DNA from 3 places in the Pantoea sp. SGAir0184 genome. Region 1 is predicted to be linked to each of the others. Evidence: riboswitches for the same ligand, from Rfam matches in the RefSeq annotation. Region 1 holds a riboswitch; each other region holds the start of a gene.
The links. A riboswitch is a leader RNA that binds a small molecule or an ion and turns the genes downstream of it on or off. The one in region 1 is predicted to bind thiamine pyrophosphate.

Region 2: linked by a shared signal. The riboswitch ahead of thiB (thiamine ABC transporter substrate binding subunit) and the one ahead of C1N60_RS21940 (FAD-dependent oxidoreductase) in region 1 are both predicted to bind thiamine pyrophosphate.
Region 3: linked by a shared signal. The riboswitch ahead of C1N60_RS20925 (LuxE/PaaK family acyltransferase) and the one ahead of C1N60_RS21940 (FAD-dependent oxidoreductase) in region 1 are both predicted to bind thiamine pyrophosphate.

What each region holds. Positions count from the first base shown of each region.
Region 1 is NZ_CP028051.1:390,959-399,013, forward strand. Features, by position in the region: gene C1N60_RS21900 (catalase family peroxidase) at 1-455, shown strand, start outside; gene C1N60_RS21905 (cytochrome b) at 452-1,006, shown strand; gene C1N60_RS21910 (sigma-70 family RNA polymerase sigma factor) at 1,006-1,509, shown strand; gene C1N60_RS21915 (anti-sigma factor family protein) at 1,506-2,255, shown strand; gene C1N60_RS21920 (LysR family transcriptional regulator) at 2,257-3,138, opposite strand; gene C1N60_RS21925 (pirin family protein) at 3,262-3,987, shown strand; gene C1N60_RS21930 (glycine zipper 2TM domain-containing protein) at 4,241-4,450, shown strand; gene C1N60_RS21935 (6,7-dimethyl-8-ribityllumazine synthase) at 4,606-5,043, opposite strand; TPP riboswitch at 5,209-5,328, shown strand; gene C1N60_RS21940 (FAD-dependent oxidoreductase) at 5,455-6,399, shown strand; gene thiS (sulfur carrier protein ThiS) at 6,383-6,580, shown strand; gene C1N60_RS21950 (thiazole synthase) at 6,584-7,342, shown strand; gene C1N60_RS21955 (HesA/MoeB/ThiF family protein) at 7,353-8,055, shown strand, end outside.
Region 2 is NZ_CP028050.1:3,495,288-3,503,342, reverse strand. Features, by position in the region: gene polB (DNA polymerase II) at 1-519, opposite strand, end outside; gene C1N60_RS16670 (DedA family protein) at 689-1,453, shown strand; gene thiQ (thiamine ABC transporter ATP-binding protein ThiQ) at 1,450-2,151, opposite strand; gene thiP (thiamine/thiamine pyrophosphate ABC transporter permease ThiP) at 2,135-3,745, opposite strand; gene thiB (thiamine ABC transporter substrate binding subunit) at 3,721-4,707, opposite strand; TPP riboswitch at 4,754-4,847, opposite strand; gene sgrR (HTH-type transcriptional regulator SgrR) at 4,918-6,579, opposite strand; gene C1N60_RS16645 (MFS transporter) at 6,834-8,015, shown strand.
Region 3 is NZ_CP028051.1:196,158-204,212, forward strand. Features, by position in the region: gene C1N60_RS20905 (con-10 family general stress protein) at 1-117, shown strand, start outside; gene C1N60_RS20910 (four-helix bundle copper-binding protein) at 609-941, shown strand; gene C1N60_RS20915 (SDR family oxidoreductase) at 1,001-1,774, opposite strand; gene C1N60_RS20920 (acyl-CoA reductase) at 1,794-3,242, opposite strand; gene C1N60_RS20925 (LuxE/PaaK family acyltransferase) at 3,239-4,348, opposite strand; TPP riboswitch at 4,417-4,546, opposite strand; gene ddpX (D-alanyl-D-alanine dipeptidase) at 4,621-5,163, opposite strand; gene C1N60_RS20935 (M24 family metallopeptidase) at 5,193-6,341, opposite strand; gene C1N60_RS20940 (M20 family metallopeptidase) at 6,338-7,567, opposite strand; gene C1N60_RS20945 (dipeptide ABC transporter ATP-binding protein) at 7,578-8,055, opposite strand, start outside.

The sequences.
Region 1 (8,055 bases):
ACAACAGCCTGAATGCCTTCCGTTTTACCAATGCGCAGGGGGAAACGCGCTTTGTGCGCTGGAGTCTGGTGCCGCGTACGCCATGGCAGCCGATTAGCGCCGCTCAGCAGAAGCAGCCGGATTATCTGCAGAGCGACCTGCACGACCGGCTGGCGACCGCACCGCTGAAGTGGGATCTGGTGATCAGCGTGGCTCAGCCCGGCGATGCGGTGAACGATGCCAGCAAGGTGTGGCCAGCCGATCGGCAGCAGGTTGTCGCCGGTACGCTGACGCTGCGCGACAGCAGCCCGCAACAGGGCGGCAGCTGCAATGACATCAATTACGATCCGCTTATTCTGCCGCAGGGCATCAGCGGTTCGGACGATCCGCTGCTCAACGCGCGCTCCGCCGCTTACGCGAAATCTTTCAATCTGCGCACGGCTGAACAGGCGCGCCAGCAGGAGAAAAAATCATGAGTCACCAGACAACCCTGTTTCATCCGCTGCTGCGCATCGTACACTGGTTGATGGCGCTGGCCGTGCTGACCATGCTATTTATCGGCGTGGCGATGGTGGCGGATATCTCGGCTGCCCATTCACTGCTGCTGGCGATACACAAACCGCTCGGCGTGGTAATCGCGTTGCTGGTGGTCGTGCGTATCGGGCTGCGGCGTTACTATGGTGTGCCCGCCATGCCCGCGTCGGTGCCGGGCTGGCAGCAAACGGTGGCACATTTGACCCATCTGGCGCTCTATTTACTGATGCTGGCGCAACCGCTGGTAGGCTGGGCAATGCTGTCGGCAGGCGGGTTTCCGGTGACAATTGGCGAGGGGCTGGTGCTGCCGCCGCTGCTGCCGGTTAGCGTGGAAAGTTATGCCGTGCTGCGCCCGTTACACTCGCTGCTGGCGTTTAGTCTGTTCGCGCTGATCCTGGCCCATCTGGCTGCCGCGCTGCTGCATGGTCTGATTTTACGGGATGGCGTGCTGAGTAGCATGACCGGCCTGCGCCGGGTGCGAGAGCAAAAATAATGTCTGCATTGAGCGATGACGAAATCCGCGCATTACTGCCGCATTTGCAGCGTTTTGCGCTGGGGCTGACGCGTGAGCGCATGGCCGCTGAGGATTTGGTACAAAACACGCTGGTCAAAGCACTGGACGCGGCGCGCGATGACACGCGCAGTCTGCGTGCCTGGCTATTTTCCATTCTCTGGCATCAGTTCATTGATGGCGAACGGCGCCGTAAGCGCTGGCAGGCGATTATGACGCTGTTCAGCCGCGCCGAGTCCTTTGCCGAGTCGGCTGAGCATCACGCCATCGCCGATGAGATGCTGGCGCTGTTCGCCCGTCTGCCGTCTGACAGTCGCGCATTGCTGCTCCTGGTTAACGTGGAAGGCATGCGTTATCAGGAAGCGGCTGACACGCTGGACATTCCGCTGGGCACCGTGATGTCACGGTTGTCGCGGGCGCGAAAACAGTTGCAGCATATGACCGAAGGCCTGCCGGCCCCGGTGACGTTGAGGAGATTAAAATGAATATCCCGCCCGATGAGAACCAGTTGCACGCCTGGCTGGATGGTGAACTGGATAGCGCCAGCCATCAGGCCGTCAGCGTCTGGCTGGCGCAGCATCCTGACATCGCCGCCCAGGTTGAGGGCTGGCGTCAGGACAAGCTGCGCTTGCAACAAAGCCTGCAGCGCAACATGGCGCGAACCGCCTTTACGCCACTGCAACCGGCACAGCTACGCCAGCGGCGCGCGCGGCAGCGTTATCAGCGGCTGGCGCTGGCCTGCTCGCTGGTGCTGGCGTTGGGGATCGGCAGTCTGTCCGGCTGGCAGATGACTGAACGCTTACAGAATCACCCGTTACCGATGGAGGATGCGGTACAGGCTTACCGGTTATTCGGCGATGGCGCGCAGCAGGCGACGATGGACATTAGCACCCATCAGACGACACAGCTGGCCAGCTGGCTGGGCCGCTATTTTATCAACGGTACGCTGCCGCCCAATCTGGAGCGCTTTGGCTATCAGCTCATCGGCGCGCGCCTGATGGCGAATGAGCATGGCGCCTCGGCGCTGGTGCTGTATCAGACCGCCAGCGGTACGCGCGTTGGCTGGTACATCCGCCCGCAAACCGTGCGGCTGGAAAAGGGGTCGCGCCAGGCGGACAATCTGGTGGCGCAATACTGGAGCGATCGCCACTATAACTATGCACTGGTGAGCCCGATGAGCGGGGAAGCCGCACCGGCACTGCGTGCTGCGATAGGCAGCGAAGTGGGCTGATTCATTTGCCTGCCAGCTTTGCCTGCAGGAACGTCATGAATACCCGATTGATCTCGCTGCGCTGGCGATGCTGCGGATAAAGCGCATTGAGGTGCAGCGAGGCCGGATGCCAGTCATCCAGTACCGTCACCAGCTCACCTCGCGCCAGCGCCGGAGCCACGATAAACTCCGGCAGCAGGATCAGCCCCAGCCCGGCGACGGCCGCATCACGCAGCATTTCTCCGTTATTGCTGACCATCGGTCCCTGTACCGCCAGTACTTTGCGCGTGTCGCCCTGAAACAGCTCCCAGCCGGTCTGGCTTTCACGTCCATAGCGCAGACAGAGATGCTGCAGTAGATCCTCCGGCTCACGCGGTGCGCCGGCGGCCTGCAGGTAGGCCGGGCTGGCGCAGATCACGCGGCGGAATTCGCCCAGCCGTTTGGCGATCAGGCTGGAGTCCGGCAGCGTGCCGATGCGGATCGCCATATCAAAACCCTCTCCAACCATATCCACATGCCGATCCGCCAGTTCCACCTGGAACTGGATACCGGGATGCTGGCTCAGGAATTCGGCGATATAAGGGGAAAGATGGCTGATGCCGAACGACATCGGCACGCTGAGACGAAAACTGCCGCGCAGCACCTGACGACGACCAGACACCGCCAGTTCGGCTTCCTGCACATCATCCAGAATGCGCTGCGCATGCTGGGCAAACAGCTGGCCGTTGTCGGTAACGGACAGTTTGCGCGTATTGCGATTCAGCAAACGCGCCCCGAGTGACTCTTCCAGCGCGGCGATGCGCCGGCTGACGTACTGCTTGGAGAGCATCAGCTGTTCAGCCGCAGCGGTAAAGTTGCCCGCTTTGATTACGGCGACGTAAATTCGGAGATCTTCAATCTGCATATTGTCCACTTATCTGTGACAGTCATTGTCATACAGGCGCATTGTTGGGCAAATCAGTTTACGTATACTGGTCAGCAACGGGAAGGGCCTTCGCCCTCCAGCTAAAAATTTTAGGAGCAGACCATGATTGAACAACGACTGTCCGAACAACGTGGCTTAGGCGATCACGGCTGGCTGCATTCACGCCATACCTTTTCGTTTGCCAGCTACTGGGACCCACAACAGACCGGTTTCTCCGATCTGCTGGTGATTAACGATGATCAGGTAGCACCGGGTCGCGGTTTCGGTGCGCATCCGCACAACAACATGGAGATTATCTCTTACGTGCTGGAAGGCGCGCTGGAGCATAAAGATTCCATGGGTACCGGTTCGGTTATCGTGCCCGGTGACGTGCAGCTGATGAGCGCCGGTAGCGGCGTAACGCACAGCGAGTTTAACCACTCGAAACAGGACAATGTGCACTTCCTGCAGATCTGGATTGTGCCGGCAGAACGCGGTACCGAGCCAGGTTACCAGCAGGTGTCAGTGGCAGAGGCCGACAAACGTGGTCAGCTGCGCCTGATTGTTTCGCCACAAGGCGACAACGGCTCGCTGCGCGTACGTCAGGATATGCGTATTTACGCGGGACTGTTTGACGGTGCTGAGCAGCAGACGCTGGAACTGGCTAACGATCGCTATGCTTATATTCACGTGGCGCGCGGCAGCATTGAAGTGAATGGCGTGAGCTTCAAAGCCGGCGACGGCGCGCGCGTACGCAATGAGACGGCGCTGCAGTTCGCCAACGGTAACAATGCTGAAGTGCTGGTGTTTGATTTACGACCAGTAGAAGTTAATCATCCGCAGCGTTAATTCATTGCGCGGTAAGTCATCGAGGCATGGCGTGAACCTTCACGCCATGCCTTTTTATTTGGCTTAAGGTACGAATAATAACCAGCACCTGGCAGGTCCGGCATAAAATAGGAATTTTTACCTTCCACAAAAATGCAAAGCCCCTTAAATTTGCCTCCAGGATAAGCACGCTACGCCAGGTATTTGGCGGCTAAACAACAAACAAAGTTAACACTATTACATTCCATTAGAATTAATGGTAATGAGGATTTTGATGGTTTTAAAACGCAGCTTTAATATCGCAGTGGTATTGGTTTTAGCCTTTTCTGTAACGGCTTGTGGCATGTCTCATCGTGGCCGCAACACCGCCATTGGCGCTGGTGTAGGTGCGGTAGGCGGCGCCGTTCTGACCGGCGGCAGCACCTTCGGTACCCTCGGCGGCGCGGCTATCGGCGGCCTGATTGGTCACGAAGTCAGCCGTTAATTCCACCGCTACTCAGGATTTCGCCAGCCGGAATGCTGGCGAAATCATTTCACTTCATAACCTGCCGTCAATAGCCCCGCGTTGAAATATTCATCGGCCAGAAATTTCTTTATTTAATCCGGCCATCAATTATTACCGCTACCGCTTAAAAAATATTAATCGATCTGTAGCTGATGAATCATCAGAGCGGCGCGTGCGGCTTCTTTGCCTTTTTTAATAAAATGTTCGGTATAAAACGCTTCAATCGCATCGACCGGCTGAAAATTGTGCGGAGTGAGTGATACCGAAAACACCGGAACATTGGTGGCGAGCTGTACATTCATCAGGCCATCGACGACGGCCTGCGCGACAAAGTCATGGCGATAGATGCCACCGTCGACCACCAGCGCGGCGCAGACAATCGCATCAAATTTGCCGGTTTCGGCCAGGCGTTTAGCCAGCAGCGGCATTTCAAACGCGCCGGGTACGTCATAGCTTTTTAATGTATTTTCGACGCCTTGTTCGGTCAGTTCCTGCTCAAATCCCACCAGCGCGTTGTTCACGATCGCCTGATGCCATCCTGCTTTAATAAAAGCCACACGAAACTTATTCATAATGCTTCCATGATTAGCTGAAAAATTTATAAGTGAATAATAAAAAAGTCTTTTTTATCATCTGCCCGCTATCCGTCTGGTATACCATATGTTGCAATTTTGATCCACAACGCGGGCAGCGCAGTTAACGTGCTGCTTGACGCCAGCCAGCGCCTGCAATACAAATAGACGCGTCGGGGGAGTCTCGCCTGAGAGACTGAGAGGCTAATAGCGCACTGCGCGGCTTAGCGACCCTTTGAACCTGACCCAGTTGATACTGGCGTAGGAAGACTGACGGCTCATGTGCAAAGCCGTCTGGCGCAAAGGCGAGCCCGATCGCTGGCGTCGATTCCCTTCACCTGTATCTGCGGGTCTCAGTTATCACTGAGAGGCCGATGTGAATTTCCCAGATTATTTACCGGAACGTGATTCATGAGCCGCTGGAGCGTGCTCGGTAGCGGCGTGTCCGGGCTTTGTGTTGCCACGCTACTGGCTGAGCGCGGCGAAACCGTCGAGGTCATTGATGATGAAGCGCGTCAGCCTGCCTCGTGGTTTGCCGGTGGCATGCTGGCGCCGTGGTGTGAAGCTGAAAGCGCGCCAGCCGACGTAATTACCCTCGGCCAGCATGCTGCGGCATGGTGGCAAACGCGCGTCAGCAGCGTGGTGCATCAGGGTACGTTAGTGCTGGCACCGCCGCGTGATAACCCGGAGTTAAACCGCTTCGCGCGCATGACGACGGCGCATCAATGGGTTGATCCGGCGTCGCTTGAACCGGCGCTGGAAAACCGGTTTGCGCGCGGACTGTTTTTCCCGCGCGAAGCACATCTCGATCCGCGCCGTGCGCTGGCTGAACTGCGTGACAAACTGCTGCAGCGCGGCGTCCGCTTTGATGCGCGCCAGCCATCGGGCCGGATCATCGACTGTCGCGGTATCCATGCCAGAGCGCAGCTCTCCGGCCTGCGCGCGGTGCGTGGGGAAATGCTGATCCTGCAGAGTCATGAGGTGTCATTTTCCCGGCCGATTCGTCTGCTCCATCCGCGTTTTCCCTGTTATCTGGTGCCGCGTCGCGACGGCCACTTCATGCTCGGCGCCACCATGATCGAAAGCGACGATGCCAGCGCTATCAGCGCGCGCGCCATGATGGAACTGCTCAGCGCGGCCTACACCCTGCACCCGGCGCTGGCGGAAGCGCGCGTCAACGAAAGCGGCAGCGGTCTGCGTCCGGCATGGCCGGCTAATCTGCCGGAAATCCACTATCACAACGGTATTTTTTATCTTAACGGCATGTATCGTCACGGTTTTCTGCTGGCACCAATGATGGCAGAACAGCTGATGCAGCGCCTGTCCGGGGAGGTTAGCCATGAATATTCAGCTTAACGGCCGCACCATCAGCACTGAGGCCAGCAGCCTCAGCGAATTGCTGATCGAACAGCAAATCGATGCGGTCTGTGTTGCCACCGCCTGCAATGGCGATTTTGTGCCGAAAAGTCAGTATGCCAGCCTGCAGTTGCAGGAAGGCTGGCAGCTGGAAGTCCTGTCACCGATGCAGGGAGGCTGAGCGATGTTTTACGATTTTACACCGCAGTCACGCTTGCTGCTCGGCACCGCAGGCTACCCTTCACCGGCGATTTTGCAGCAGGCGATCGCCGCATCCGGCAGTGAAATTATCACTGTCAGCCTGCGCCGCGAAGGCACGGCGGGCGCGGCTTTTCGCGAGCTGCTGACGGGCCTGAATGTGCGCGTGCTGCCCAATACCGCTGGCTGCCACACGGTCAAAGAGGCCGTCACCACCGCGCACATGGCGCGCGAGTTGTTTAACACGCCGTGGATCAAGCTGGAAGTGATTGGTCATGCCGACACGCTGCAGCCCGATCCGTTCGCGCTGGTCGAAGCGGCACGCATTCTGTGCGCCGACGGCTTCCAGGTGTTTCCCTACACCACGGAGGATCTGATTGTCGGTGAAAAACTGCTGGCCGCCGGCTGTGAACTGCTGATGCCGTGGGGCGCGCCCATCGGCTCCGGCCAGGGACTGCGAAATATTGACGGGCTGCGGGCGATGCGAGCCTGGTTCAGCGATATTCCACTGATCATTGATGCCGGCATCGGCGCACCGTCACAGGCAGCGCAGGCTATGGAGATGGGCTTCGATGCCATCCTGCTCAATACCGCCGTGGCGAAAGCGGGCGATCCGGTGGCGATGGCGCGCGCGTTCAGCCAGGCGATCGCCGCCGGGCAGGGCGCGCGCGATGCCGGGCTGATGGAGAAGCGTGATATGGCCGTGGCCTCAACGCCGATCTTCGGCCTCGCTAACCTGAACTAAGGAGCGCGCAATGGAACGCTACCAACGCCAGATGATGCTGCCGGAAATTGGCGTCGTCGGGCAGCAGAAACTGGCTCGCGCCCGCGTGCTGGTAGCCGGTGCCGGTGGGCTGGCCGCCACGCTGCTGCCTCAGCTGACGGGCGCGGGCGTCGGTCAGCTGTGCCTGTACGATGATGATCAGGTCGCGCTGCATAACCTGCATCGCCAGACGCTGTTCACCCTGCAGGATGTGGGTCGCAGCAAAGCTGTGGCGGCGCAGCAGGCTTTGCAGCAGCGCAATCCTGAGGTGCAAATCGAAGCGGTGCCCGAGGCGCTGAGCGCCAGCAATATCGCGCAGGCGCTGACGGGGTGCGATCTGGTGATTGATGCCGCCGATAACTTCGCGGTGACTTACCAACTGTCTGATGCCTGTTTCCAGGCAGGCATACCGCTGATCAGCGCCTCGGTGCTGGGTCGTCAGGGCTATGCTGGCGGTTTTTGCGGCGGCGCGCCGAGCTATCGTGCGCTGTTTCCGCAGCTGCCTGCTTCCGCGGCTAACTGTAACACCGCTGGCGTGATGGGCCCGGCCGTGGCGGCGCTGGGGGCGATGCAGGCGCAGATGGCGCTCAGCGTACTGCTCGGGCTGCAACCCTCACCGCTCGGCTGCATGGTCAACTGTGACTTCGTCAGCTGGCACTTTCGTTCGTTCCGCTTTGATGCGGCACAGGAACCGG
Region 2 (8,055 bases), on a different contig from region 1:
CTCCAGCCCGATGCAGTACAGCTCGCCGTGCTCGGTGGTTTCGATGTCGAGCGACACCCATTTCAGCTGCGGACGGTAATCGGGATGCGGCTTGAGGCGCGCGTTGACGAGGCTGTCGCCGCGCGGCTCGCCGCTGAACCACACCGGTGCCGTGATAAAGCGCTCCATCAGGTAGCGTTCCGGCGGGCGGATATCTGCTTCATAAACCGCAATGCCGTTTTCACGCAGGCGTTTTTCGATGCTTTGCAGCTGTCGGTGGCTGCGGCAATAGAGTCCCAGCACCGGTCGGCGCCGGAAATCTTTCAGATCCAGCGGTTGCAGGCGCGTATGGCGCTCGTCGCGAATCAGCGCTTCGGTTTGCGCCTGGAACTCCCGGGGAATAAACGCCACCGACTCCTGCGCAGGCAGCACCAGGCGCTGCGGGCCCTGGTCGGTGGCCAGCCACAGCACTACTTCGCTGCCGGTCGGGGTATCCCGCCAGTGGCGAGTCAGCAAAAATCCTGCGCGCGGTTCGGTCACGTTAACTCCGGAGAATGAATTCATTTCAGTATATCATGGATGTTTATACAGTGTACTGCCGGTGGTGCCGTCGTCTGCGCGGCGCGGGCGTGCGGCAGCGCGGGGAATTGCTTGACGCTGTGGGGCTGTCTCAGGACAATCCAGCCTCTATATTCCGCAGAGGATAGTTATGGAAGCCTGGATCCAACACCTGTTTACGCAATCGCTGGAGTACGCGCTGATTGCCGTGGCGCTGGTGACCTTTCTTGAGTCGCTGGCGTTTGTCGGCCTGCTGCTGCCGGGAACGGTCCTGATGGCCAGCCTCGGCGCGCTGGTGGGCAGCGGACAAATCGGGCTCTATCCGGCGTGGGCCGCCGGGCTGGCCGGCTGTCTGATTGGCGACTGGGTGTCGTACGGCATTGGCTGGAAATTCCAGGGACCGCTGCACCGCTGGAAATACCTGCAAAAATACAAAGGGCTGCTGGATAAAACCGAGCACGCGCTGCATCAGCACAGCATGTTCACCATCCTCGTGGGGCGCTTTGTCGGACCGACGCGTCCGCTGATTCCGCTGGCGGCCGGCATGCTGGAGCTGCCGGTGCGTAAATTTCTGCCGCCGAACATTATCGGCTGCATCCTGTGGCCGCCGGCTTACCTGATGCCGGGCATTCTGGCGGGCGTGGCGATCGACGTGCCGCAGGCGGCGCAGGGCGACAGCTTCAAATGGCTGCTGCTGGCGGTGGCGCTGCTGCTGTGGATCGGCGGCTGGCTGCTGTGGCGCTGGTGGCGCAGCGGCAAAAGCGTCGACTGGGCCACGCCTTATCTGCCACTGGCGCGGCTGCGCTGGCTGGCTCCGCTGATGGCGCTCATCGGCGTCGGTGCCTTTATTGCGCTGCTGTTCCACCCGATGATGCCGATTTTTCTGCAGCTGCTGTGGAAAGTGTTCTTCGCTTAACGCGGCTGAACGCCAAGGATGGCGGCCGCCGGGCTTTCACCGCGCAGCAGGCTGGCGGTGCTGCCATCCCAGTACACCCGACCGTCAACAATCACCAGGCTGCGTGACGCAATCTGCTGCGCATCTTCCAGACTGTGTGACACCATCAGCAGCGTAATAGCGCGCGCCTCGCACACCGCGCGCACCAGCTGCAGCATCTCACTGCGCAGCGCCGGATCGAGTGCCGAAAACGGTTCGTCGAGCAGCAGCACCGGCTGATTGCGCAGCAGGCAGCGCGCCAGCGCCACACGCTGCCGCTGGCCGCCGGAGAGCTGGCCGGGCAGACGCGTCAGCATCGATTCCAGCCCGGTTTGCGCCGCAATCTGCTCTACCTGCTTCTGCTGTTGGCGCGTCAGCTTCAGGCCGGGATGCAGGCCCAGCCCCAGATTTTGCTGCACCGTCAGGTGCGGAAACAGATTGTTCTCCTGAAACAGCATCGATACCGGCCGCGCGGCAGGCACGCTGCGGGTGTGGTCGACGCCATCGATCAGCAGGCTGCCCTGGCTCACCGGCAGAAAGCCGCCGAGCAGGCTCAGCAGGGTACTTTTGCCCGCGCCGCTCGGGCCGAGAATGGCGAGACGTTCACCGGCCTGTGCGCTAAAGCTGAAGCGCATCGGCAGATGCTGGTAGAGATAAGTAAGGTTATTCAGTGTCAGCATGGCGACCCGGTAATTTTTCCATCAGCGTAAACAGCAGCAGGCATAACAGCAGCAGTAGCAGCGCGGTCACCGCGCCATCGGCACCGCGATAGGCGCCAATCTGCTGGAACAGATAAAACGGCAGGGTGCGGAAATCGGCGCTGCCGAACAGCGCCACCACGCCGAAATCGCCAATCGACAGCACGCAGGCAAAGGCCAGCGCCTGTGCCAGCGGACGTTTCAGCGCCCGCAGTTCAATCAGCCGCAGGCGAGTAAACCCGCTAATACCCAGCGAGGCGCACAGCTGAGCGTAGCGCGCGCTGAGGTCGCGCATCGGATTTTCCAGCACTTTCATCGCGTAGGGGATGGCGATCAGCGCGTTGGTGAAGATCACCAGCGCATCGGCGCGCTGCGGCAGGCCAACGGTGGCGTTGAACAGCAGGAAGAACCCACTCGCCAGCACAATGCCCGGCATTGCCAGAATCAGCATCCCGCTCAGTTCCATCGCCTGCGCGGCACAGCGATGCTGGCGCTGACGCAGTTCGCGGCTGCTCCACAGCAGCATCATGGTCAGCAGCACGCACAGCACACCGGCACCGAGTGCGATGCGCAGCGACGTCCACGTCGCCTGCCACAGCGCGGGCTGTTGCAGCGCGCCGGCAATGCCGCCGCGTAAGCCGTCGACCAGCACCGCCGCCAGCGGTGGCAGCAGTAACAGCAGCGCCAGCGTAATCAGCAGCGTATCCGCGACGCGTGCGCGCCAGGAATCCTGCGGATCGCGCCAGCCGCGCACCGTCTGGCTACCGGCCGGAATCGCTTTACTGAAGCGCTGACTGAGCAGCACCAGCAGCAGACAGCAGCCAAGCTGCAACAATGCCAGCAGCGCGGCGCGGCCGGGATCGTAATCAAAGCTAAGTGCCTGATAAATGGCCAGCTCCAGCGTGGTAGCCTGCGGACCGCCACCCAGTGCCAGCACGGTGGCAAAACTGGCGAAGCACAGCATAAAGATCAGCGCCGCCGTTGGCAGCAGCGGACGCCGCAGCCACGGCCACTCCAGCAGGCGAAACAGCGACCAGCCGCGCAGACCGAGCTGCGCCGCCAGCTGGCGCTGCTCGCCGGGAATGCTCTCCAGCGCCTGCAGCAGCATGCGCGTCGCCAGCGGCAGATTAAAGAACACGTGCGCCAGCAAAATGCCCTGCAGGCCGTAAGGCGAGAAGTGATAGTCGATACCGACGGCAGCGCACAGCTGCGCCAGCCAGCCGCTGCGCCCATAGACGCTCAGCAGACCGAATACGGCGACCAGCACCGGCAGCACCAGCGTCATGGCGCACAGGCGCAGCAGCAGGGTGCGGCCGGTAAAACGGCGGCGATAGAGCGCGCGGGCCAGCAGAATGGCTGGCAGCACCGAAAGCAGCGCTGACAGCAGCGCCTGTTCAAAGGAGAACGCCAGCACATGGTGCAGATAGCTATCGCTGAGCAGCGCGCGCCAGTCGGTGGCCGGCGCGGCGAGCAGCAGGGCACCGAGCGCCAGCAGCGCGACCGCACACAATAGCAGTGCGCTAAGCGCTCCGGGCAGCAGCCAGCCGGGCATCAGCGGCTGACGGCGCGCTGCCACGCGCTAATCCACGCCGCGCGATGGTCGGCCACCTCTGTCGGGGTGTATTGCAGCGCATTCGCGGGCACCGGTAACGCCTGATAACCGGCGGGTAAATCGCTTTTGATCACCGGATACATCCAGTTGCCGGTGGGAATGGTGCTCTGAAACGCTGGCGACACCATAAACTGCATGAATTGCTGCGCCAGCTGCGGCTGTTTGCTGCTGGCGAGCTGCGCGCCCACTTCTACCTGCAGATAGTGACCTTCGCTGAACGGCGCGGCGGCGTAGTTATCCTTTTTTTCTTCAATAAGGTGATAAGCCGGCGAGGTGGTGTAGCTCAGTACCAGATCGCTTTCGCCTTTGAGGAACAGACCATAAGCTTCGCTCCAGCCTTTGGTGACGGTCACGGTTTTGCTGGCCAGCTTCTGCCAGGCCGCCGGCGCGTCATCGCCGTACACTTTCTGCATCCACAGCAGCAGACCGAGTCCCGGCGTGCTGGTGCGCGGATCTTCATAAATCACCCGCCATTTTTTCGGGCTTTCGACCAGCTCCTTCAGGCTGTGCGGCGGATTCTTCAGCTTGTTTTTGTCATAAACGAACGCGAAGTAGCCGTAATCAAACGGGATAAAAGTGTCATTGTTCCAGCCGTCCGGCAGTTGTAGCCCGCGGGTATCCACCGTGCTTTTGCTGAACAGGCCGGTTTTTTCCGCCGCCTGAATCAGGTTATTGTCCAGCCCCAGTACCACGTCGGCCTTGCTGTTCTTTCCTTCCATACGCAGGCGATTAAGCAGCGATACGCCATCCTCCAGCGCCACATAGTTCAGCTCACAGCCGCAGCGGGCCTCAAAGGCTTTTTTCACTGCCGGACCGGGGCCCCAGTCGGCGGCGAACGAGTCGTAGGTATACACGGTGAGGACGGGTTTGGCCGCCAGAGCTGGCGCAGCGATCAGCAGCAACAGGGGCAGAACTTTATTTAACACTTTGCGTTCCTTAAGGAGAAGGTAAGGTTGCGTCGCAAAGGATCTGAGGGCGGAGCATCTCAAATCCCTACGCCGGTACGAGCCGGATCAGGTTCGACGGGTCTCTCTCAGCCAGTTAACCGGCACCCCGTTGAGAACGACATATTCTAGACATTTACAGGACAACGCGAAAGGTTCACCTGCCGGTCGTGTTGTCCGATGCTGCCCTTTTTACAGCTCCGGCGGGGCGAACCAGGCAGACTTGAAGTCAAACCAGCCGAGCGTGTTCAGCCGCACGCCACGCATGCTGCGCTGGCCCTCCAGCAGCAGCCAGTGATGAAACAGCGGATGCAGATAGTCGCTGTTTACCAGCTGTTTGCTCCACTCCGCCAGCGGCAGCGCTTTCTCTCGCCAGCGCGCGGCGTCGGCCTGCCAGTCGAGCGGGATACAGTGATGCATCAGCGGTAGCTCGTAGAGCTGAGCGAACAGGGCGTAGTCGAGCGGCAGGGTAAAGTTGACGCTGCCCAGCCAGATGTCACTCTCGCCCGCGCCGTCGAACCAGCTTTCGTAGCTCACTTCACGGGTAATCAGCTCAACGCCCTGCTGCGCCAGCAGTGGCCGCAGCGCATTGGCGATGCCCTCGTGTTCGACGTGGTGGCTGTACCAGCTGAGCGTCAGCTGGGTCACGCCGTCGGGCTTGTGGGCTGGGGTGATATCGCGCCGATGGTGCCAGCGCGGCAGCAGGCCATAAGCCGGGAACCAGTATCGCTGATAGCCGACGCCGGCATGATTGAGCAGCGCGATAGGGTTAAGCAGATCGCTCACCCAGCGGCGGAAACCGGCATCGCGCCCGCGTTCAGAGCGCTGATCGAACAAAAGAAAATAGCAGCCCTCTTCGAGGCGACTCTCTTCCGATTTTTCGTCGTCGTTTTCGCCTTCCAGTTTTACACCGGCGTAGACCAGCTCATCGCTGATCTCCGGCAGCACCCAGATCGAGACATCATCAATCAGCGCGCGGTAGCCGAAGTAGTCATCAAACGCGGCGATTTTCAGCTGGGTTTGCTGATTGCGCACCACGCTGTACGGACCGGTGCCAATGGGCTGACGGGCGAAGTGGCGCAGCGTCGGCCACTCACGCGGCAGAATCATGGCGCTGACGCTGGCCAGCAGCCACGGCAGCCAGCAGTCCGGCTGGCTGAGATGGATATCCAGCGTCCACGGCGCCGGCGAGTGCAGTTGGTCGATGTGCGAAAACAGCGGCTGGCTGCGCACCCGCTCCAGCGAGGCGATGACATCCTCCATCTCCAGCTCGCGACCATGATGAAAGCGGATTGCCGGCCGCAGGAAGAAGCGCCAGTGCAGCGGAGAGGTTTGCTGCCAGTGATGGGCAATGTCGGCGGCGATTTCCCCCTTTTCCTCATTTATACGCGTCAGGCCGCTGAATATCTGTCGCGCCAGATGGGTTTCTGAACGGCGCAGCGGCGAGCCGGGCAGCAGGTTAGGCAGGGGCCGGTAGTAGAGCACGCGCAATATATGCTTGCCCTGGCGAAAGCTGCGGCCAAGGTGCGCGGCAATCATCTGCCGCACCTGGTTTTTATCGCCCACCAGTTGCACCAGCTGGTCGATGCGATCATGCTCCAGCAGGTCTTCGGCGCGCTGCTGCTGTAGCGCCAGTCCGGTGTAGCAGAAACTCAGCAGCGAGCGTTTACCGCGACCGGCTTCAGCCTGCCAGATCAGCCAGCCCGCCGCCTGCATGGCGTTCAGCAGGTTACGCATGTGGCGGCGTGAGCAGTGCAGCAGTTCAGCCAGCTCGCTCAGCGTGGTTTCCTGATCCTGGCCCTGACAGTGTTGCCACAGGCGAATGAACTGCTGTTGCAGACGCGCAGAGGACATAAAAGGGGAACTCCTTCTCGACTTCGCTCAGTTTTTCCTGCCCCATATTAGAGGCATACTGGCGGGCAATGGAAGAGCGGGAGGCATTCAGCAATGAATGGCGCTCTGCCAGCGGTTCCGCCGACGTGGAACCTTTTCTGAGTAGGGTGCAATTTCACCGCCAGCGGAGTTTTTCTCTGCTGGCTTTTTTCGTTTTGCTGTGGAATCTTCTACGCTGTTTTTTTCCCGGTCTTTTTCCTCAAAGGGATTTCTGCATGAAATCGCTGTTACCGCGGCCGCGCCGCCTGAATCCGGTTTACCTCTCCTTTATGGCGGTGTCGTTTATGGTCGGCGTGGCGGGGGCGTTACAGGCGCCGACGCTCAGCCTGTTTTTGACGCGCGAGGTGCAGGTGCGGCCGTTCTGGGTCGGCCTGTTCTTTACCATCAACGCCGTCGCCGGGATCGTGATCAGCCTGCTGATGGCGAAGCGTTCGGATAACCGTGGCGATCGCCGTCATCTGATCCTGTTTTGCTGCCTGATGGCGGTGGCCAACGCGCTACTGTTTGCCTTTAACCGTCACTATCTGACGCTCATCACCCTCGGCGTGCTGCTGTCGGCGCTGGCCAGCGTGGCGATTCCGCAGATCTTCGCGCTGGCGCGGGAATATGCCGATCAGTCGGCGCGTGAAGTAGTGATGTTCAGTTCGGTGATGCGCGCGCAGCTGTCGCTGGCGTGGGTGATTGGGCCGCCGCTGTCGTTCGCGCTGGCGCTCAACTACGGCTTCATCACGCTGTTCTGCGTGGCGGCGGTGATTTTTCTGCTGAGTATGCTGCTGATCTGGCGCACGCTGCCCTCGGTGCCGCGCATCGCCGCCACGCCGGAGCAGGTGCTGATGCAGCTCAGCCCGTGGAAAGACAGCCAGGTGCGGCTGCTGTTTATCGCCTCGGTGGTGATGTGGGCGTGTAATACCATGTATATCATTGATATGCCGCTGTATATTAGCGCAACCCTTGGCCTGCCGGAGAAGCTGGCGGGTCTGCTGATGGGCACAGCCGCCGGGCTGGAGATCCCGATCATGCTGCTGGCCGGCCATTACGCGAAGCGCTACGGCAAGCGCAAGCTGATGCTGCTGGCGCTGGTGGCAGCGATTGTGTTTTATCTCGGGCTGGTGCTGTTCCGTTCTCAAACCGCGCTGATGGTGCTGCAGCTATTTAACGCCGCGTTTATCGGCATCATCGCCGGCATAGGTATGCTGTGGTTTCAGGATTTGATGCCGGGCCGTGCCGGTGCGGCGACCACCATGTTCACCACCTCGATTTCAACCGGGTTGATTATCGCCGGCCTGATCCAGGGGATACTGAGTGAGCGCTTTGGTCATGAGTCGGTGTACTGGCTGGCGCTGGTGATGGCGGTGGTGGCGCTGGTGCTGGCGGCGCGGGTACGGGATGCGCGGTGAGGGCGGTGTGGAGATTGAAGGTCGCCATCAATGGCGACCA
Region 3 (8,055 bases), 190 kb from region 1:
CGCGCGGCTGAAGCAGGCCGCAAGGGTGGTCAGGTCAGTGGCGGTAACTTTAAGAACGATCCACAGCGTGCCATTGAAGCCGGCAGGAAGGGAGGAAAGATCAGTCGTCGTAAATAAGACTTTCCCCTCTTAATACTGATTTAACCTCGATAACCTTTGGCACCACACTCTCCTGACATTGTGTTTACGCTTCGCTTAAATGCGTGATAAACCTTGTCAGGAGAGTAATTTTCTCGCTGGAAAACAATTAATCGATCAAATCTTCAGCGATCCGGCAGCATTTACCGCTTCGCTTATAATGCCTCAATTGCATCGTTTATTTACCACGAATTTAAACCATTGCTTATTTAACTAACAAATCCGCAGCGGCTATATTTGTACAAGCCACACAGACTTGTACACTTTTATTTAAGCGGTTTTTATTATCGGCGCTGATATATACACAAGCTTACAATTAGCTAACTCCGCATTATTAAAGGGATAATTGCATCTGCGATGCACCTTACCGGGGTTAATCCTCCGCTATCCACTTGATATCACCTCTGTTTTAGCTAAATTCTCCCTTCAGGCTCACATACGCGTTGTTTACCCTGACGCTAAGGAAACTCATGAACGCTGAACTCAATGACTGTATCGCGCTGTGCTATCGCTGCGCGACCGCCTGCGACCACTGTGCGGCGGCTTGTCTGCTGGACGCTGACGCCAGTGAGATGAGCGTCTGCATTAGCCTGAATCAGCAGTGCGCGGCGCTGTGTTGCGTAACCGCCCAACTGCTGGCTGCCCAGAGTGAACTGAGCGAGCAGCTCTGTACCATCACGTCGATGGCCTGTCAGCTGGCTGGTTGGGAGTGCCAGAAGCACCAGCATCCGCACTGTCAGACCTGTGCTGAAATTTGCCTGCAGTGCGCAGATAGCTGCATGACGGTGGGCATGGCGGAATAACGGATTGAGGTACCGGGCGGGCGGTGGCAGGTCGCCAGTGCGGCGACTGGCGACCTGGCTTAATGATCCTGCATCACCAAACCGCCATCGACATACAGCGTCTGGCCGGTGACAAATTCGCTCCACGCTGATGCCAGAAACAGCACTGGCCCGGCGACATCCGCGGCGCGCGCCAGTCGTCCGAGCGGCGTTTGCGCCGTCAGCGCGTGGCGGACCGCTTCTGGCGTATGCTGACTGGCATCGGTGGGATACACCAGTCCCGGCGCCACGCAGTTCACCCGAATGCCCAGCGCCCCCAGTTCGGCCGCCAGCGTCCGGCTAAAGCCCGTCAGCGCGGCTTTTGCGGTGATATAGTCGTGATAAGCCACCGCTGGCCGGGCGATCAAATCACTCACCAGATTGATGATGCTGCCGCGCGCGCGGCGGCGCATCAGCGGCAAGGCCGCCTGACACACGTTGTAGCAGGCGTTCACTGCGCCATCAAACTGCGTCTGGTAAGCAGACCAGGACGTTTCCCAGAAGCGCTGGCGCCGGTCGGGATCGAAGCGATAAGGTGCGAAGGCATTGTTCACCACCACATCCAGTCGCCCGGTAGCGGCCTCGATCTGCTGCATCATATCGGCTACCTGTGCGGCGCAGGTTACATCGGCGGCAATCGCCAGTGCCCCCCCGCCCTGTGCTTCACAGGCCGCGACTACCTGCGCAGCGGCGTCGTGATTACGTAAATAGTTGACCACGACAAACGCGCCTTCGGCGGCAAAGGCCTGGGCAATGGCGGCGCCAATACCGCGACTGGCGCCGGTCACCAGCACGGTGTGATTGCTGAATTTCATTGCGTTTCTCCACGCCCGCTCAGTCAAGATAGGGCGCATAGTGTTCAGCGGCGGTTTCCGCCGCCTGTTCGATTTCGCACAGGGTAACCAGATCCAGCAGGCTAAAGCGGCCATCGTGATGCCAGCCCGCCTCCGGTGAAGTCATGTTACCCAGCGCCGTGATGCGCGTGACGCCCGCCGCCCCGAGTTGCGCCGCCAGCCGAAACAGCACCTCGGGCGCGGCCGCGAGGCCAACGCTTTGCAGATACGCGCGCTGCGCGGCTACCCAGCTTACCGTCTCCTCCAGCGTATCCACGGCAATCACCTTCAGCGTGCGCCCGAGCGCGCCCGGTTGTAACGGCTCCGGCTTATCGACGTACACCACCGCCCAGGCATCGTGCTCATCACCGTACAGCGTGCGGTCACCGCTCAGCGCACGCATTTCCTCCACGTTGCGCCACGCGGCCACAGCCTGACTTTCACCCAGCGTCAGCGTCGCGCGCGGATAGCGCTGTGCCAGCGCGGCAAGTTCATGGGCGAGGTAAGCAGCAAACTCCTGCGGCGACACCCGGCCACCGCGCTCAATAAACAGCGCCTGCGGCGAGTAACAGCCGGCCTGGTCATAGCGCATCACATCGTAAGCCACCTGACGCGCCAGCGCCGGACCGCGCCGCACGTCCAGCGCCGAGCGCGCCACCATGCCAAAACTGATTTTGTGGCCATGCGGCAGAAAGCGCGTGGCTGGCGGCAGACGCCGCTGCATCGCCGTCAGCGCGGCTTCTCCGCCATAAGCCATCACCACGTCTGCCTGGCGGAACCACTGCTGCTCAGTGCGTTCATCACCGCCCTGCCACCATACGACGGCCAGACAGTCGCCCAGCTGCGGATCGATCTCCGCCAGCAGCTGGGCGAACCAGCCCGCCATCAGCGGCTCAGCGCTCGCCACCTTGCCCACGCTTCCCGCCTTCACCAGCAGGCCGGCAATCAGGCTCCACAGCGGCAAACCCGGCACATTGCCGGCCCAGATCTGCAGCAACAGCTGCGGACCAAACGCGCGGACAAAGCCGCCTTTTGGCCGCGGCTGAAAATCGTCCAGCATCTGCACGTTGCCGAATTCCTCCGCCAGAAAACGCCGCAGCTGCGGTTCACGAAAGGTTTTGAGATAGCCGGTTAAACCGAGCCGCAGCATGTCGGCGTCATAGCCGGTAACCAGCGGCAGCAACCGCTCCGCCTGCTGGCGCACCGGGTGCGAACGGTCAAGCAGGCGCGCGATGGCTTCATCAATCAACGCGGTGATGCGCGCTACGCTCAGGGTGTGCAGGTAGCGGCGCGCGTTATCGCGTACGCTGGCCGCCAGCGTGGCAATCTGCGCCTCGGACAGCACCGGCACACACACTTCCAGCGCGCTGCCCTGCTGGCCAAAGTGCAGGCTGTGCCACGCCACCTCGCTGTGGCGGATGCCCGGCAGATGTCCGGCATACACTTTCATGCCCGTGCCTGCGCGGCAGCGAGAAACGATTCCATCGCCAGCGAGCAGCCTTTGGCATCCGCGCCCGCGACGCGCCCCAGCAGCTGAAACCCGCCGGGCACCATCACGCCGGCATCTTCGGTCAGAATGGCGGAAACAGAATTGAAATGGGCGAGATCGTGATGCACCAGTACGCCTGTCTCACCTTCCGGCACCTCCGCACCGGTCAGCGGGTTGACCACGCGCGTGCGGATCCAGTGCGGTCCGGATTTCACCGGCGGGCAGATTTCATTGCCGGAATCGTAAAACTGCGTGCTGAGTTCAGTCATGCCGTACATATTGATGCAGTGCGAACGCGGAACGCCGAGCGTCTGCTGCAGCACGCTATAAAACGCCTCCGCCGCCACTTCACGCGACTGGCCCTTAAAACCCCCGGTGTCGAGGATGCGGCTGCCCGGCGGCAGCCTGAAACGCCGCTGCTGACGCGCCAGTTCGTCCAGCAGGTGGACAAAACTGTAGCTGGCACCCAGCAGGGCATAGGGTTGGCCGCTGGCCTGCGCCTGCTCCAGCGCGGCGATCAGACGAGGCAGTTTCAGCCCCTGCGCATCCACCATCACTTCGCTGTCTTGCGTGCCACATTCTTGCATCGCCAGCGTCAGATAATGGGCCAGCGAAGAGTTGGGCAGCTCGCTGCTGTGCGGAAACAGGATCGCCATCGGCAGGCGCGGATATCCGGCCATAAAGCGCTGGCGGAAATTGATCAGCATCGAGCGATCGTAAACCGCCAGCGTCGGGTGATAGCTGCGCCCCCGGCCGGTCCCCGTGGTGCCGCTGGTCATAAAGATGTGGGGAATCTCCGCCACCGGACGGCAGCTCAGCGTCAGATCTTTAAACGCCGTAATCGGCACCGCCGGAATCTGCCGCCACTGTTTGACCGTCAGCGGCGTGCGGCCGCGCTGGCGGGCGAAGCGGGCGTAAGGAAGATTGTGTTCGAATTGCCACGCGAACAGCTGCAGCGCCAGCTGGTTGAAATCCGCTTCCGTGGTTTCTTCGCGCTGCATAAACGCCAGCAGCGCGGCGATGATTGACGCTTCGGTCATGAAGGTGCCCTCTTTGGACTGCGGCATAACGGCCAGCCAGGGCCTGAGAAATGCGCAGGATTCGCAGAAAGGCGCAAAGAGGGAATGAGGGCGTGCAGTGACCCTGGTTCCACATCCCTACGCCGGTATTAGCCGGATCAGGTTCAGAGGGTCACTACGTTGCCGGCCGTGACAGCCGCGCGGGTAGAATCTCAGCCCTCTAACAGGGCACCCCTTGGAACAAGCTGCATTCTGGGGTCGGAACGGAGGGCGTGTCAAGGCGGGAAGGCGCAGAACCCCCCGCTTCAGCAACGCGATTATTAACGCGCAATATCACTCACAGGAACGCGATCAGCCCGGCTGACGCAGGCAAAGCGATCGCTGAGCAGCGGATAGTTTTGCGCATCCGGCAGTTCAAAGTGCCACCATTCGGTGGGCATGCCGACAAAACCGCCGCCGAGCATGATGGCGTTCAGCAACAGGCGATGGCGCTGCGCCTGCTGCGGCACGTTGGGATGGAACGGGTGCGACTCAGCAGACATGTCGTCAAACCCGGTCCCCATCTCCAGAATGTTGCCCGACTCATCCACCAGCGTCACATCGATCGCCACGCCACGGCTGTGATTCGAGCCCCGCGTCGGTGGCACCACATAATCCGCGTCGGGACAGGCATCCCACAAGTGCCACTGCGCCTGCTGCGGACGATACGCGTCCAGCACCAGCAGGCGAAATTCCGCCAGCTGGGCGATATCGCAGCTGCGGCGCAGCGCGGCGGCGGCATCCGGATGCAGCAGCGCCTGCGCGTCGCGATAAATGGCATACCCGGCGATGTTATCGGCGGTGGCGTATTTTAGATCAAACATCAGGCCCGGCAAGGTGGCAGCCAAATCGATTAATTCAACGTCCTGCACTGTACATCATCCTGTTTATTGTTAGCCGGCAGCGTAAACGGCTGGCGCGGCAGCGTGGTGAGTCGCTCTGCGCCCTGTGCCGTGACGCGCACGGTTTCACTGAAGGCGAGGCCCTGCGCTGAAATATACATGTGAAATACCATGTTTTCCTCCAGTAACCACGGCGCCTGAGGATGAAAACAGCAGCTGAAATCGCTCGGACGCGGGGTGCGCGTATACAGACCCAGCGCATAACCAGTGATGTTGCTGTAATCCTCACGCAGCCCGGCGCTAAGCACCGCCTCGCGCGCGACGGCATCCACCGTGCAGGCCGCAACGCCCGGCTTCATCGCCCGTAGCTGGCGATCCTGAATGGCGATCAGCTGTTGTGCCAGCGCCGCGCGCGCCGCAGAGCTTTCACCGACAATCAGCGGACGCATCAGCCGCGCGCTGTAGTGCCGCACTTTTGGGATCAGCTCAACGTGCAGCACATCGCCCGCTTGCAGACGCTGCTCATGGCCGCTGGCATGCAAAAATCCGTTGTCGCCGCTGGCGATAACAATCGGTCCGGTTTCACCGCTGTCAGCACCGAGCCGCAGAAATTGTGCCGCCGCCAGCGCGGCGACATCTCGCACACGCCAGCCGCCCTGCACCTGCGCACTCAGCTGGGCCAGCGTGGCATCGGCAATGCTGGCGGCCTGGCGTAAGCTGGCGATTTCAGCCTGAAATTTAACGCTGCGCAACCGGTCGCTGATGCCGCTGACATCACACCAGCGCACCCCGGGCAGATGGCGCGCCAGCTGCTGCCAGCTGTGTACCGTCATGCCGTAGGATGCATAATCCGCGCCCAGCCGCGCCCGCTGATAGCCGCGCCGCGTCAGGCTCTGCGCCACCGCCAGCCACGGATCGTCTTCATCACGGTACGCGTCAATCGCCAGCTGCGGTGACTGCGCGCGGCACGGCGCGGCATCCAGCTGGCGCAGCACCATCCACGGTTCGTCCTGCAACGGCACCAGACAGGCACGATAACGCGTTTCCGACACGGTATAACCGGTTAACCATGCCAGCAGTTCGCCATGATCGATCAGCATCACCTCAATGTCGGCGGCGAGCATGGCGCTGCGCAGCCGTGACAGCGCGTCGGCGATCATGACGCCGGTTCAACCGGCTGGCAGATGTCGAGGATCGCCAGCAAATAGATACGCACCATATCGAGAAATTCACTGATCTCAACGCGCTCGTCCGGCATGGTGTTGTACTTGCCGCCGGGCCCGCACACGATGCCCTCCATACCCGCATGCTGATACAGGTGCGCCGCATCGGTACCGTAGAAGGCGGGCGGCGTGATCACCCCGGTGGGCTGCGGCGTACCGCGCACAGTCTGCCAGCCGCGATTGACCGCTTTAACGATTGGTGATTCCGGCGACACCTCAAACGGCAGCATGGTGGGTTTATCGCGCAGGCCGTCATCGAACAGCTGTGCCTGCAGGCCCGGATAGCGCTGGCACAGTGCATCCAGCAGGGCCTGCAGATCGGCCAGCACGCCGTCCACCGTTTGCCCCGGCGCAAAGCGGGCGGAGCCTTTCAGGCGGACAAAATCCGCGACCTGCGGCGGCCGCCACTCCTGCAAATCACGCCCCAGCGCACCGTGTACGGTGCCAATATGGCCACGGTTAATTTTGCGGTGTTCTGCGCTTTTCGCTCCGCTGAAGGTGATGTTATTGATCTGCGGAATCAGTTCGACCGCCGCCGCAATCGCGTCTACCGCCTCCTCACGCTTTGACAGATGGCGCGTATCGCCGGTCAGTTCAATGGTGAACATCAGCGAGCCGGCATGCATGGTCAGCGCCTGTAAATCCGTGGGTTCGGCATTGATGAAATAGTCGGCGCGTACACCCTGCTCAATGGCGGCCAGCGTACCGATGCCGCCCTGTAACTCGCCGACCACATAAGTGAGGATCACGTCACCCCTGAGCTTCACGCCGGCATCAATCAACGTCTTTAGCGCGCAGAAATAGGCGGCATCGCCCGCTTTCATGTTAGAAACGCCGATGCCGTAAATAAACTGATCGTCGATTTTCCCCGCCCACGGATCGACGGTCCAGCCTTCGGTGACCGGGTTAGTATCAAGATGACCGTTGAACAGCAGGCTGTGGCCGCCTCCGCTGCCGGCCAGCCGCCCAATAGCGTTCAGCCGATCGCCGGCCACCGGCTGCAGTTCCGTCTCCAGCCCGAGCTGCGCCATCTGTTCTGCCATATAGCGGGCTAATTCGCGTTCGCCCTCGGTGGCACTGTAACTTTTGTGCTGCACCATTTTTGCCAGGAAAGCGAGGCAGTATTCACGATCGATGTGATGAATTAACTGTTCAGGGTTCATGCGTTTCTCGTTATGCCACGGATTGGGTCAGATCAGGGATGTGCACGGCATCAAGCAGTGCACGGGTGTAAGGATGCTGTGCCTGCGCCCGCATATTCTCGCCGGGCAGCACTTCCACCACATCACCGCGATACATCACCGCCACGCGATGCGCGATCTGGCGGATGAGATTGAGATCGTGGGTGATGAACAGATACGCCGTGCCGTAGCGACGGCGCAGCTCCAGCAGCAGCTCGATAATGGTGGCCTGCACCGACACATCGAGCGCCGCCGTGATTTCATCGCAAATCACCAGGTCCGGCGGGTTAGCGAAGGCGCGCGCAATCGCCACGCGCTGCTTTTGCCCCCCCGACAGCGCGTGCGGATAGCGGCTGGCAAATTCCGCGGGCAGCCGCACTTCCTGCAGCAGACGCGCCACCGCCTGCGCCTCGCTTTCTCCCGGTGGCAGTCCATACAGCCGCAGCGGACGGGCGATAATTTCGCCGACG